3 regions of the Streptomyces sp. NPDC059169 genome follow, and region 2 is predicted to be linked to each of the others. Evidence: riboswitches for the same ligand, from Rfam matches in the RefSeq annotation. Region 2 holds a riboswitch; each other region holds the start of a gene.

Region 1 (4,420 bases), on a different contig from region 2:
GTCGATCAGCTGCCCCCGGTCCATATCGGCGGGTGTCCCGGCTTCTTGCCCCTCAGGCGTACGGAACGCTCTACAACTACTGGATCGGCTACTCCATCTCGGCCCGGTTCAGCACATCGACGCCGCCCGGAATCGTGGCGCCCGGCGGCCGGCGACTGGCCGCCTGTGCCGAGCATGTCGTCCCAGTCGATTCCCATGCTCCCCACCGCAATCATCTGTACGTCCTGTACATTTTTACCGGCGCGTACGCGCGAACACAGATGCGGAAGAGGAGTCATGACCCGTCCTTCAGCCCGTTACGTCCTGCCGGAGTTCACCGAGCGCACCAGCAAGGGCCTGCGCACCGTCGACCCCTACACGAAGCTGCTCGATGAGCGGATCATCTTCCTCGGCACCCCCGTGGACGACACCTCGGCCACCGACGTCATCGCACAGTTCCTGTACCTCGAGTACGCCGCACCCGACCAGGACATCTCCCTGTACATCAACTCTCCGGGCGGCTCCGTGGACGCCATGTCCGCGATCTACGACACGATGCAGATCGTCACCTGCGACGTGGCGACCGCCTGTCTGGGCCAGGCAGCGTCCACGGCCGCCGTCCTGCTCGCAGCGGGCACGCCCGGCAAGCGGTCAGCCCTGCCCGGTGCGAGGGTCGTCATCCAGCAGCCCTCGCTGTCCGAACCGGTGCAGGGGCAGCCGACCGATCTTGAGCTCCAGGCACAGGAGTTGCTGCGGCAGCGGGAGCAGTTGGCCGCGATGTTCGTGCGCCACACGGGACAGAGCGCCGAAGCCACCGCAGCCGCCATCGAACGGGACACCGTCTTCGACGCCGCCGGCGCCAGGGAGTACGGGATCATCGACCACGTCATCAAGAACCGCACGGCGTCCTTGACTTCCCTCGGTACGCGGTGAACCAGCCGTGCTTCCCCCGGAAATCCCACCGCTCCCCGCACTGACGCGCGCCGAAGGGGAGTTCATCGACAGCTATCTCGAAGTCGTCGACCAACTGGGGCGGATCAACCCGGCCCGCTGCACCCACACCTACGGGGCACTCCGTGCTGCGCAGGCCCTCGTCACACGGGCCGCGGATCTGCGGGCCGCGCTGACGCTCATGCACGCACGGGGCGAGAGCGAAATGCACTCCCCCACATTGACGCGCGCACTCAGGTTGTTGGACGGGGAACGGCGAGCTTCTCGGATCATCGTCCCGCCCGGGGACACGAGTTGAATCCCGACGCCCACGAAGGTCAGGACGCGTACGAGTGGGTGTCGCCCAACCGGCTGGTCGCGATCGCGCCCCTGATACCGGGCGAGTTGCGTGGCACGTTGCTCCATCCGACGTACCGGCCCGTTCCGCCGCAGGTACAGCGCTCGTCGTGCGCCGATTCCGGTTGGGCCGAACGGCCCTGTCCACCCGATCGGCCCCATGGAGAGGAGGCTCACAAAACATCGTTTCCACACGGAAATCCGCGGGCCGGTGCGCCAAGATCCGTGGGGACGACAAGCCCCCGCCACCGCGGCGGGGCGGTCCGGGCGGACGCCGAGTCCTGCCGCCGCACCGGACGCCTGGTCGACATGAGGGCTTCGGCAGGAGTGGAGGACCCAGGCAGTACGGCCCTGGCGCACCAGCGCCGGGCCTTGGGGTGAAGCCGCGTGCGCGGCCGGGCGTCTTCGCCAGCCCGAACCCGACAGGTCATCTTTCACAGGCGGCTGACGAAGGGTTGCGCATGGCTGCGCAGACACATGTCCCGTCTCTCCTGTTGTCCCGGACGAGCGCCGTGTCGGCGCTCACGCTCGCGGCCGTCGGCGGTTCGCTGATCGTGCCGGGCGGCGCGACGGAAGCCGAGGCGGCACCGTCGTACGCGGCGAAGGCACTCAGCGTGGCCGCGTCGAAGAAAGGATCCCCCTACCGCTACGGAGCAGCGGGACCGCACAGGTTCGACTGTTCTGGGTTGATCCTCTACTCGTACAAGAAGGCCGGGAAAAGGCTGCCGCGCACCGCGCAGCAGCAGTACAACCGCACGCGGCACGTCTCCGCCTCCCAACGGCAGCGTGGCGACCTGGTCTTCTTCCACTCCGGCGGGAACGTCTACCACGTCGGGATCTACGCGGGCGGCGGGAGGATCTGGCACTCTCCGAAGACCGGCTCGGTGGTGAAGCTGAGCAAGATCTGGTCGAAGAAGGTGCGGTACGGGCGCGTGCGCTGACCCCGCTCCACCGGAGCCCCCGGTGAGCTGATCGGCTCATCACCCCGCATGTTCCGCGGGGCGCGGGCTACTCGTCCTGTATGCCAGACGACGAGAGAGTCAGCGCCCTGCGGGACGAGACCGAGTCGGAGCGGGCCGACCGCAACTTCGCCGAACTGCTGCAGGAGCTTCGGGTCCTCCAGACCGGCGTCCAAATCCTGTTCGCCTTCCTGCTCACCCTCGCGTTCACGGCGCGGTTCCCGTCGCTCGACTCGTTCCAGCGCGGTACGTACGTGACCACCCTCATGCTGGCCGTGCTGGCAGCGGCACTGTTCACCGCGCCCGCGGCTCTGCACCGCGGTCTGTTCCGCCGCGGGGCGAAGAAGGAGATCGTGATGGTCTCCTCCCGGCTGGCCGCCATCGGCATGGCGGTGCTCGCCCTGGCACTCGGCAGCGCCGTGCTGTTGGTCGTCGACGTCGTGCACGGCACGCCGGAAGGGGTCGTCGCGGCCACCGCGACACTACTGGTGTGCGCTGGCCTGTGGGGCCTGCTCCCGCTGTGGGTGGGCCGGCGCATCAGCGCAGCACGGGAGCAGCCACCAGAGTCGCGCCGAGGGCAGTGAGCACCCCGCCGCTGACGCCCTCCACGGTGCGGGCGGCACGCGGCCGACGCAGCCACCGCCCGAGCCGGTCCACGAGCAGGGCCACGGCCGGGAACCAGACGAGCGCCAGGGCGACGACCACCCCGGCCAGCAGCATCGTGCGCGGAAGGACGGCCGCGCCGTGGGGGACGAACTGGGGCAGCAGGCTGAGGAAGAGCACCGGTGCCTTGGGGTTGAGCACATTGGTGAGGAAGCCCTGGCGCAACGCAGTGGTGCTGCCCGTCGCGGCGGCCGTGTCCGCGGGCACCTCCTGCCCGGGGGAGGCTCTGAGGGCACTGCGCAGTGCCCGGACACCGAGGTAGAGCACGTACGCCCCGCCTGCGAACTGCAGCGTGCGGTAGAGCACGGGCACCGCGAGCAGGAGCGCGGCCAGCCCGGCGACGGCCAGCGCGGTGTGCACGACGAGTCCGCCGACGACGCCCAGTGCACAGGCGACCCCCGTCGAGCGGGAGGCGAGTGCATTGCGGACGACGACGGTGAAGTCGGCGCCCGGCATGGCGACCATTCCTGCGGCAACCCCGGTGAAGGCGATGAGCTGTGCGTCCATGGGTCCCAGACTGGACCCTACGAGACCATAGCGTGTATTGGGAATCTTCTGGATCTGGCTAAAGAGATGCTTAAGGGGTGGCATGTACGACCCGACGCGGCTGGCGGCACTGGTGGCCGTGGCCGAGGCCGGTTCGATCACCAGGGCGGCAGCCCGGCTCGGATACACGGCACCGGCACTCTCCCAGCAACTGGCGAAACTGGAGCGGGAGGCGGGAGTCGCGCTGCTGGTACGCCACCACCGCGGGACACGGCTGACCGCCGCCGGCGAGGTCCTCGTGGGGCACGCCCGCCGGGTGCTGGACGAGTTGGATCGGGCCCGCCTCGAACTGGCGCGGTTGTCCGGGCTCTCCGGCGGTCGGCTCAGGGTGGGCACGTTCACGACGGTGGGCGTGCATCTGCTGCCGCCGGTCCTGAGCGCCTTCCGGCGCGCCCATCCGGACGTGGAGCTGGCGGTCGCCGATTACGAGCCGCCGCACGGGGTGGCGGCCGTCGCCGCCGGCGAGGTGGACCTCGCGCTCACGCACGCGTACGAGCCGGCCGACCCGTATCCGCTGCCCTCCGGGGTGTTCCTGGAATCCCTGCTGGTCGAGGAGCTGGTACTGGTCACGGCTCCGGGGCAGGTACTGGCGAGCGGATCCGGACGGCTCCCCGTGTCCGAACTCGCCGGCCGGCCACTGATCAGCGGCGCGCCGGCGCACCCCGCACGCAAGGGGGTGGAGAGTGCTCTCGTCGAGGCGGGGGCGGTACCCGCCGTGGTGTGCGAGTCGCCCGGATACGCACTGGTGTGCGCCCTGGTGAGCGCGGGCATGGGAGTGGCGGTCGTCCCGGAGATGGTCGCGGAGATGGCGGCGACACCCCTCACCGTCCGGCCGCTGGAGCCCGCTGCCTTCCGCCGCACGATCTCGGTCGCCCACCGCGGCGACGCCTCCGGCACGGCGGCACACGCGTTGCGGGCGCTGCTGCGGACCGGTTTCGCCCGCCCATCCGGGTGAGGCCGGCCCATCACCGCCTGCTGCGCACGGG
Region 2 (4,420 bases):
TCCGGTCGAGGTCGTCCGCCGTCCACCCACCGGCCGGCGGCACCGGAAAGACGTACTGCTCTCCCCGCTCGTCCTGGTTCCCCCACCGGTCTTCGGCTGCGGCACTCATCAGCGCTCCCATGCGACGGAGTCCGGCGCGTACCGTCAGCGTACCCAGCAGGAACGCTCCGACGTCCGCCCATCGGGTGAGCCTCCGGTCCGCGGGATACCGTCGACCCATGCACGCCCAGCCGCCCGCCGTCCCCGAGGCTCCCGAACTCTTCACCTGGGAGTTCGCCACCGACCCGTACCCCGCGTACGCCTGGCTCCGCGAGCACTCCCCGGTGCACCGGACGAAGCTCCCCAGCGGCGTCGAGGCGTGGCTCGTGACGCGGTACGCGGATGCGCGGCAGGCGCTCGCGGACCAGCGGCTGAGCAAGAACCCGGCGCACCACGACGAGCCCGCGCACGCGAAGGGCAAGACGGGGATCCCGGGTGAGCGCAAGGCCGAGTTGATGACGCACCTGTTGAACATCGACCCGCCCGACCACACGCGGCTGCGCCGTCTCGTGTCCAAGGCGTTCACTCCCCGCCGGGTTGCCGAATTCGCGCCGCGCGTACAGCAGCTGACGGATCGTCTCATCGACGGCTTCGCAAAGAAGGGGAGCGCGGACCTCATCCACGAGTTCGCCTTCCCGCTCCCCATCTACGCCATCTGCGACATGCTCGGCGTACCGCGCGAGGACCAGGACGACTTCCGTGACTGGGCGGGGATGATGATCCGTCACGGTGGGGGGCCGCGGGGCGGGGTGGCCCGGTCGGTGAAGAAGATGCGCGGCTATCTGGCGGAGTTGATCCACCGTAAGCGCGAGGCCCCGGGGGACGACCTCATCTCGGGTCTCATCAAGGCGTCCGACCACGGCGAGCACCTCACCGAGAACGAGGCCGCGGCCATGGCCTTCATCCTCCTCTTCGCCGGGTTCGAGACGACGGTCAATCTGATCGGGAACGGTACGTACGCGCTGCTGCGCAACCCGGAGCAGCGGGCGCGGTTGCAGGCGTCGGTCGCGGCCGGCGAGACCGGGCTGCTCGCCACGGGCGTCGAGGAGCTGCTCCGCTACGACGGACCGGTCGAGCTCGCCACCTGGCGCTTCGCGACCGAGCCGCTCACCCTCGGCGGGCAGGAGATCGCCCCCGGTGACCCGGTGCTCGTCGTCCTCGCCGCCGCCGACCGCGATCCGGAGCGCTTCCCTGATCCCGACGTGCTCGACCTCTCCCGTCGGGACAACCAGCACCTGGGCTACGGGCACGGCATCCACTACTGCCTCGGCGCGCCCCTCGCACGACTGGAGGGGCAGACGGCGTTGGCGACCCTACTGGCACGTATGCCCGACTTGCGGCTTGCGGTCGATCCTTCCGAATTGCGGTGGCGTGGGGGGCTCATCATGCGTGGATTGCGCACTCTGCCCGTTGAGTTCACCCCCGTCGACAGCTGACGCACCATCAAGATCGTGACTTTGACGTGATCTTTACTGCACCGACTTGTGACTGAACGGCGAATGCGGCTACGTTCACCCCCACTCGCGGCCCTCGTAGATCCGATCGAATCTGAGGGGCTGCGGGTTCTCTGTTGTCACACGGAAGGCGCACCGCATGCTCTCCGGGAACGGTCGACACCGCCGCCCCCGTCAGGCTCCCGCTCTCGTCGTCGCGGCAGGGGTGACCGGATCGGCCATCGCCATCCCGTTGCTGGGTGCGGGTGCGGCCTCCGCCGCCGACTCCGCCACCTGGGACCGTGTGGCCGACTGCGAGAGCGGCGGGGAGTGGAGCGCCGACTTCGGCAACGGCTACTACGGCGGCCTGCAGCTCACGCAGGAGACGTGGGAGGTCTACGGCGGTACGGCGTACGCCCCGCGTCCCGACCTCGCCAGCCGGGCGCAGCAGATCGCGGTCGCCGAGATGGTGCTCGCGGCGCAGGGGCCCTCGGCCTGGTCGAACTGTGCGGTGATCACCGGACTCGGGTCCTCCGCCTCCATGGCGGGGAGCGGTTCCGCCTCCGCCGCGCAGGGCGCTGCAGAGAGTCCGTCGTTCGGTGACGGTGCGGACGAGGCCCCGGAGACGGGTGCCGACGCCTCGTCGCCGTCCTCCGCCCCGTCCGGGTCGGGTGCCTCGGCCGAGTCGTCACAGAAGCCGGCGAGCCCTTCCTCCGCACCATCCGCCGCGGGAGGTTCCGCGAGCGACTCCGACGGGGTGTCGGACGCGGACGACGAGGGCGGCCCCGGTGTGGACTCCGGTGCGGGGGCTGCCGCCGAGGGTGGTGCCGGCAAGCATCGAGGTACTCCCGCCGAGGAAGACGAGGCGGTCAATTCGGGCAATGAGCGAGATTCCGGTCGTCATGCCTCACGGGATGACGTACCGACACGGGACGCCGTCACGACCGAAGGTGAGTACACCGTCCGTCCCGGTGACAGCCTCTCGAACATTGCGGACGCGCACCACGTGCCCGGCGGCTGGTCGGCCCTGTACAGCGCCAACGAAGAGGTCGTCGGGGCTGACCCCGATCTCATCCTGCCTGGCCAGAGTCTCGATCTGGCCACGGGCGACGACCAGTTGGCGAAGTAGTTCGCGGGGTTATGTCCGTTCTGTGCAAGTGAGACAAGAGTCTCTTCCGGTCAACTGGCGCCTCTAAGCAGTCAAGTCCGGCCAACAGCCCTCTCACCTGCGAAAACGGACATCTCACTCCGTCAGATATGGGTGATTTCTCCCCGATGTTCTTCTTTGAACATCGGGGAGAGCTGTGTCTACGGTCTGAACCGCTCGCCACTGCGGGCCCCGACGACCGCACGCCGAATCCTGCCGGCGGCCGCCGGGAACAGTCGTCGCGCAAGCGCCGTAGGCAGGAGCGGGGGACCCAAGGTAAGTGCCGGGCCCGGCCGTTGACGGGAGTCCAGGGGGCTCCGCCGTCGGAGGTCGGGGACGGCTCGGGGTGAAGCCGCGCGTCCGGGGACGCGAGGCCGGGCAGCTCCCACGCCCGAACCCGACAGCTCACCTCGCAGGCGTCGGTGAGGAGAAGTTCCATGCTGCTTTCCGGCAAGGGCACGCACCGCCGCCCGTCCGCCATCCACCGGACCACCGCCCGAATCGCCGCGATGGCCGGTGTCACCGGTGCCGCCATCGCCGCGCCGCTCGTGGTGGCCGGCACCGCCAGCGCCGCCACCGCCTCCGAGTGGGACGCCGTCGCCCAGTGCGAGTCCGGCGGCAACTGGTCGATCAACACCGGCAACGGTTTCTACGGGGGCCTGCAGTTCTCCGCCTCCACCTGGGCCGCGTACGGCGGTACGGCCTACGCCCCGACCGCCGACAAGGCGTCGAAGGCGCAGCAGATCGCGGTCGCCGAGAAGGTGCTGGCCGGGCAGGGCAAGGGGGCCTGGCCGAACTGCGGCGTGGGCCTGTCCAGCGCCCCGTACGCGGCCGCCGCCCCGGCCCCGAAGCGTGCCGAGGCCCCCACGACCCGCTCCGTGCGTCCCGCCGCCCCGGTGAAGGCGGCCAAGCCCGCCGCCCCGACCAAGGTCGTGAAGAAGGGCGACGGTGAGTACGAGGTCAAGGCCGGCGACACCCTGAGCAAGATCGCTAAGGCGGAGAAGGTCGAGGGCGGCTGGAAGAAGCTCTTCGACCTGAACAAGAACATCCTGGACGACGCGAACATCATCTTCCCGGGCCAGCTGCTGCACCTGAGCTGACCCGCGCCGACCGAGCCGGGCCGCCCGGCCCCGGCCCGGTCCCCCGATCGCCCCGGCCCGGCGTGTTTTCCCCCGTACACGCCGGGCCGGGGCTTCTTCCTGTTCCGTCCGCTTTTTCGTCCCAGGGGGCGGGCACCGGCTGGCTGACGCGGCCGGTCCGGATAGGCTCATGTCGCAAGGCCCAAGCGACCCTGCGCTGACGCCGCCCCGCTGGCGTCACCATCAGCGACACATCCCAGAAGGAGATGCTCGTGCCGTCCATCGACGTCGTCGTAGCCCGGGAAATCCTGGACTCCCGAGGCAACCCCACGGTCGAGGTCGAGGTTGGCCTCGACGACGGCAGCACCGGCCGTGCTGCCGTTCCGTCCGGTGCGTCCACCGGCGCGTTCGAAGCCCTCGAGCTCCGCGACGGTGACCAGAACCGCTACCAGGGCAAGGGTGTCGAGAAGGCCGTCCTCGCCGTCATCGAGCAGATCGGCCCGGAGCTCGTCGGGTACGACGCCACCGAGCAGCGCCTGATCGACCAGGCGATGTTCGACCTGGACGCGACCCCGGACAAGTCCTCCCTCGGCGCCAACGCGATCCTCGGCGTCTCCCTGGCCGTCGCGCACGCCGCCTCCGAGGCCTCCGACCTCCCGCTCTTCCGCTACTTGGGCGGCCCGAACGCGCACCTCCTGCCCGTTCCGATGATGAACATCCTG
Region 3 (4,420 bases), on a different contig from region 2:
CACCGCCGCACCGTCGCCGGCCCGGTAGGCCGCCCGCTGCTCGGAGGTGAGCCGGGCCAGCAGGGACTGGGCTGCCGCGAGCTTCTTCCGGATCACCGTGCGATGGCGGTCCAGCTCAGCCTGCTGCTCCGCGAGTTCGGCCAGCAGCTCGGACGCCTCCGCGCGCACTTGGGCGATCTCCCGGAGCTGGTGTCGGATCCTGCTGATCGTCGTCGTCTGCCGCGCCCCGACGCGTTCGGCCAGCTCCGCCCCCGCCAGATAGCCGGCGGGGTCGGAGACGAGCGCGAGCTGGACGGCCGGGTCGATGCCTCCCGCACGGTACTGCGCGGTGGCGAAGGAGCCCAGGTCGTTCCGGGAGGCATTGAGTCGTTCCGTGCGCCGGGCCGCCTCGTCCCGTAGCTCGTCCACCGTGGTCCGCGCCGCGTCCGCCTTCTCCTTCGCACCGTTGTACTGCTCCGTCGACCGCTCCGCCTCTTCGTAGAGCCTGTCGGCCTTGGCGCGCACCTCGTCCGCAGTGAGGTGGGGTTCTGCCTGCGCGGACCCTTCGAAGGCGGTGGCGGTCGCGGCTCCGGCGAGTGCGAGGGCCGAGAAGCGGGTGGCGGGTCCGGCGAGCTTTCGCTGCCTGGGCTTGCGGTGCGCTGCCACGGGTGGTGCCAGTCCTTCCGGATCGGGGCCGCCGGTGCGGGTTCCGGCGGCGGACCGCACAGGGGCGACGGTCCGCCGCCGGGTCTTTCGGCGGGGGCTGCCGACTGCCGCCCCGGTGCGCGGAGCGGTGGTGGGAGTCGGCCACCTGGGGCTGGACGCTAGACCGCGGGATGAGGGAAGAGAGAGGGCATGTCTGTTATTGGCAACAGACGGACCGCACGGGTCGCTTTCCGACCATACGGATAGGCTCCCTTGCCATGGACGTACTCATCAATGTCTTCGTCGCTCTCCACATCATCGGTATTGCCGCACTGCTCGGTGGTTTCCTGACCCAGATGAAGGCGATGGGTGAGGGACGGGCGCGCTTCACGCCCGCGATGCTGCACGGCGCGCTGACCATGCTGGTGACGGGCGTGGTGCTGGTGGGGCTCAACCAGGCGGACGACCAGCCGGTGAACAACCTCAAGGTGGGCATCAAGCTGGTGATCCTGGTGGTGATCCTGGGCCTGGTGTACGTGAAGCGCGACGAGGAGACGGTGGACAAGGCACTGTTCGCCACGGTGGGCGGCCTGACCGTGGCGAACATCTTCATCGCCACGCTCTGGACCTGACCCGATCGCCGGACCACCCGTCCCGCCCCGACCGGACCACTCGTCCCGCCCCGACCACTCGTCCCGACCCGTGAGGCCGAGCCGACCTTGATCGGCCCGGCCGTCCGGCCCGCTCTCGTCGAGGAGGCGCCGGAGGGGAGGCCCGGGAGAGTGAAGAGTGGCCCCCCGGGAACCGATCTGACGATCAGGCCGGCCGGACGCTCCCGTAGATCGGCATGTAGTAGATGGACTCCTCGCGCACGGAGGTGCCGGGCTTCGGTGCGTGGATCATCTTGCCGTCGCCGATGTAGATGCCGACGTGGCTGATGTCGTTGTAGAAGAAGACGAGGTCGCCGGGGAGGAGCTGCTCCGTCGCGACCCGCTGCCCCACCTTCACCTGGTCCCAGGTGGTGCGGGGCAGATCGACGCCGGCGGCCCGCCATGCGGCCTGGGTGAGCCCGGAGCAGTCGTAGGAACTGGGCCCCGTCGCACCCCAGACGTACGGCTTGCCGATCTGCGCCCGGGCGAAGGACAGCACCTTTTCAGCCTTCGCGGCGTACGTACCGGTGGTGGCGTCCGTGCCCGTTGTGGCGCCCTGGCTCTGCTCCTGTTGCTGCTCCTGCTCCTGCTGCTGGCGCTGCTGCTCGGCTTCCGCCCTGGCCCTCGCCTCTGCCTTGCGGCGGGCTTCCTCCGCGCGTTCCTGCTCCAACTCGTCCAGCCGGGCTCGCTCCTCGGCCGTCAGCCGCGACAGCAGCTCCCGCGCTTCGGCGAGCTTCTTCTGGACGGTCTGCTTGCTGGTGCGCAGCGACTCCTGCGAGGCCGTCAGCGACTCCAGGCTCTTGGTGGCCCGCGCACGCTCCTTCGCCGCCGCGGCTTGCTCCGTCTCGAAGTCCGTGATCGCGCTGCGCTGCCGGTCGGTCATCCGGTCCATCAGTTGCGTCTGGTCGACGTAGTCCTGCGGACTGTCGGCGAAGAGCAACGCGGCGGTCGGGGTGACCCCACCGGTGCGGTACTGGGCGGCGGCGAACGTACCGAGGGCGCGCCGGGTCTCGTTGAGGGCGTCCGCGCGCTCGGCGGCGTCGTCCATGATCCGGTCCACCGCGCGGCGCTGCTTCGTGGTGGCTTCCTGCGCCCGGTTGTACTCCTGGGTGGCGGAGCCCGCCTGCCGGTAGAGGGCGTCGACCTTCTGCTGGACCTCTTCGAGGCTCGGCTTGGGTTCGGCGGTTGCGTTCTGGGTCGACAGTAGCGAGACACCCGCTATGGCGGCCGTCGTGAACCCGACTGTGGGGGCGTTCGTACGCGGTCGACTGCGCTCCTTGCGATGCGACGCCAAGGTCGGCATCTCCTTCCGTGGACCGCCTACCGGGTTAGCTGTCGGGTTCGGACGGATCGGAAGGCTGTCCTACGGGCCGAGCGAAATATGGCCCGATTCACCCCAGTTGCGTATGCATGTTGGGTCCCCGGTTCCGAACTCCCGTCAGGGAGGTCGAATTCGGCGCAGGCTGCCCGGTTGGCGTGGGTCGCCGATGGTGAACGGATCGCCTGGGCGAGCACGCTAGCCAAAGTGTGGTGCTGCTGTGAAGGTGGATGTTCGATTTGCCCGATACATTTCCGTGACCTCGGCGTGTTGTGGCCGAGACATGACGCTGGGTAGTCGGCCTGATGTGTGCGCTCCCTGCGTCCGGTGTGGGGAAGGCGGCGGCGGGTTGTCGGCGGGGCGGCCTAGACTCGTACTGCGATGAGCAGCCTCTTTGACGACAGCTTCCTGGCGGATCTCCAGCGCACCTCGGCGTCGGAGGAGTCCCCCCCGCCCGAGGACGACGAGCATGGTGAGCACCCCCACGAGGAGGTCCCGCACGACCTCTTCGAGGGGGCGTTCGACGCGCCTCCCAGCGGGGACGCCCACTACCGCAACGGTGCGCCGCGCCCGGTCGTGGACCCGGCCGCGCTGCTCGAGGGGCTGAACGAGCAGCAGCGCGCCGCCGTCGTGCACACCGGGTCACCCCTGCTCATCGTTGCCGGTGCCGGCTCCGGCAAGACCCGCGTGCTCACCCACCGGATCGCCCATCTGCTGGCGACCCGCCACGTGCATCCCGGTCAGATACTGGCCATCACGTTCACCAACAAGGCCGCCGGCGAGATGAAGGAGCGCGTCGAGCAGCTCGTCGGCCCGCGCGCCAACGCCATGTGGGTGTCCACGTTCCACAGCGCGTGCGTCCGTATCCTGCGCCGTGAGTCGAAGAAGCTCGGCTTCACCTCGTCGTTCTCGATCTACGATGCGGCCGACTCCAAGCGCCTGATGTCGCTGGTCTGCCGAGACCTGGACCTCGACCCGAAGAAGTTCCCGCCGAAGTCCTTCAGCGCCAAGGTCTCGAACCTGAAGAACGAGCTGGTCGACGAGGAGACGTTCGCCGACGGCGCGGCCGACGGATTCGAGAAGACGCTCGCCGAGGCGTACCGGATGTACCAGGCCCGGCTGCGCGAGGCCAACGCGCTGGACTTCGACGACATCATCATGACGACCGTCCATCTGCTCCAGGCGTTCCCCGACGTCGCCGAGCACTACCGCCGGCGCTTCCGCCACGTACTGGTCGACGAGTACCAGGACACCAACCACGCGCAGTACACGCTGGTGCGCGAGCTCGTTGGCACCGGGTACGAGGACCTCGAGCCCGCCGAGCTGTGCGTCGTCGGCGACGCCGACCAGTCGATCTACGCCTTCCGCGGCGCCACGATCCGCAACATCCTCCAGTTCGAGGAGGACTACCCGGACGCGACCACGATCCTGCTCGAGCAGAACTACCGCTCCACGCAGACGATCCTCTCCGCCGCCAACGCCGTCATCGAGCGCAACGAGAGCCGCCGCCCCAAGAACCTGTGGACGAACGCGGGCGCCGGAGCGCAGATCACCGGTTACGTCGCGGACACCGAGCACGACGAGGCGCAGTTCGTCGCCGACGAGATCGACCGGCTGACGGACGCGGGTGAGGCAAAGGCGGGCGACGTCGCCGTCTTCTACCGGACCAACGCACAGTCACGCGTCTTCGAAGAGATCTTCATCCGCGTCGGGCTGCCGTACAAGGTCGTCGGCGGAGTGCGCTTCTACGAGCGCAAGGAGGTCCGGGACGTCCTCGCCTACCTGCGGGTCCTCGCCAACCCCGAGGACAACGTCCCGCTGCGCCGCA

Evidence for each region. Region 2 has a riboswitch for cyclic di-AMP ahead of ACFXOM_RS29185 (transglycosylase family protein). Riboswitches for the same ligand answer to the same signal wherever they lie in the genome.
Region 1: it holds a riboswitch for cyclic di-AMP, as region 2 does, so the genes downstream of both, ACFXOM_RS23635 (C40 family peptidase) here and ACFXOM_RS29185 (transglycosylase family protein) in region 2, are expected to answer to the same signal.
Region 3: it holds a riboswitch for cyclic di-AMP, as region 2 does, so the genes downstream of both, ACFXOM_RS02515 (NlpC/P60 family protein) here and ACFXOM_RS29185 (transglycosylase family protein) in region 2, are expected to answer to the same signal.

The regions. Positions count from the first base shown of each region.
Region 1 is NZ_JBHZCF010000013.1:92,219-96,638, reverse strand. Features, by position in the region: gene ACFXOM_RS23645 (ATP-dependent Clp protease proteolytic subunit) at 277-912, shown strand; gene ACFXOM_RS23640 (hypothetical protein) at 920-1,228, shown strand; cyclic di-AMP (ydaO/yuaA leader) riboswitch at 1,554-1,724, shown strand; gene ACFXOM_RS23635 (C40 family peptidase) at 1,728-2,207, shown strand; gene ACFXOM_RS23630 (DUF6328 family protein) at 2,288-2,809, shown strand; gene ACFXOM_RS23625 (LysE family translocator) at 2,763-3,395, opposite strand; gene ACFXOM_RS23620 (LysR family transcriptional regulator) at 3,478-4,389, shown strand; gene ACFXOM_RS23615 (ATP-binding protein) at 4,400-4,420, opposite strand, start outside.
Region 2 is NZ_JBHZCF010000019.1:54,300-58,719, forward strand. Features, by position in the region: gene ACFXOM_RS29170 (Uma2 family endonuclease) at 1-109, opposite strand, end outside; gene ACFXOM_RS29175 (cytochrome P450) at 219-1,475, shown strand; gene ACFXOM_RS29180 (transglycosylase family protein) at 1,633-2,601, shown strand; cyclic di-AMP (ydaO/yuaA leader) riboswitch at 2,858-3,053, shown strand; gene ACFXOM_RS29185 (transglycosylase family protein) at 3,057-3,719, shown strand; gene eno (phosphopyruvate hydratase) at 3,971-4,420, shown strand, end outside.
Region 3 is NZ_JBHZCF010000001.1:566,566-570,985, reverse strand. Features, by position in the region: gene ACFXOM_RS02525 (NlpC/P60 family protein) at 1-645, opposite strand, end outside; gene ACFXOM_RS02520 (hypothetical protein) at 903-1,256, shown strand; gene ACFXOM_RS02515 (NlpC/P60 family protein) at 1,441-2,577, opposite strand; cyclic di-AMP (ydaO/yuaA leader) riboswitch at 2,576-2,743, opposite strand; gene pcrA (DNA helicase PcrA) at 2,974-4,420, shown strand, end outside.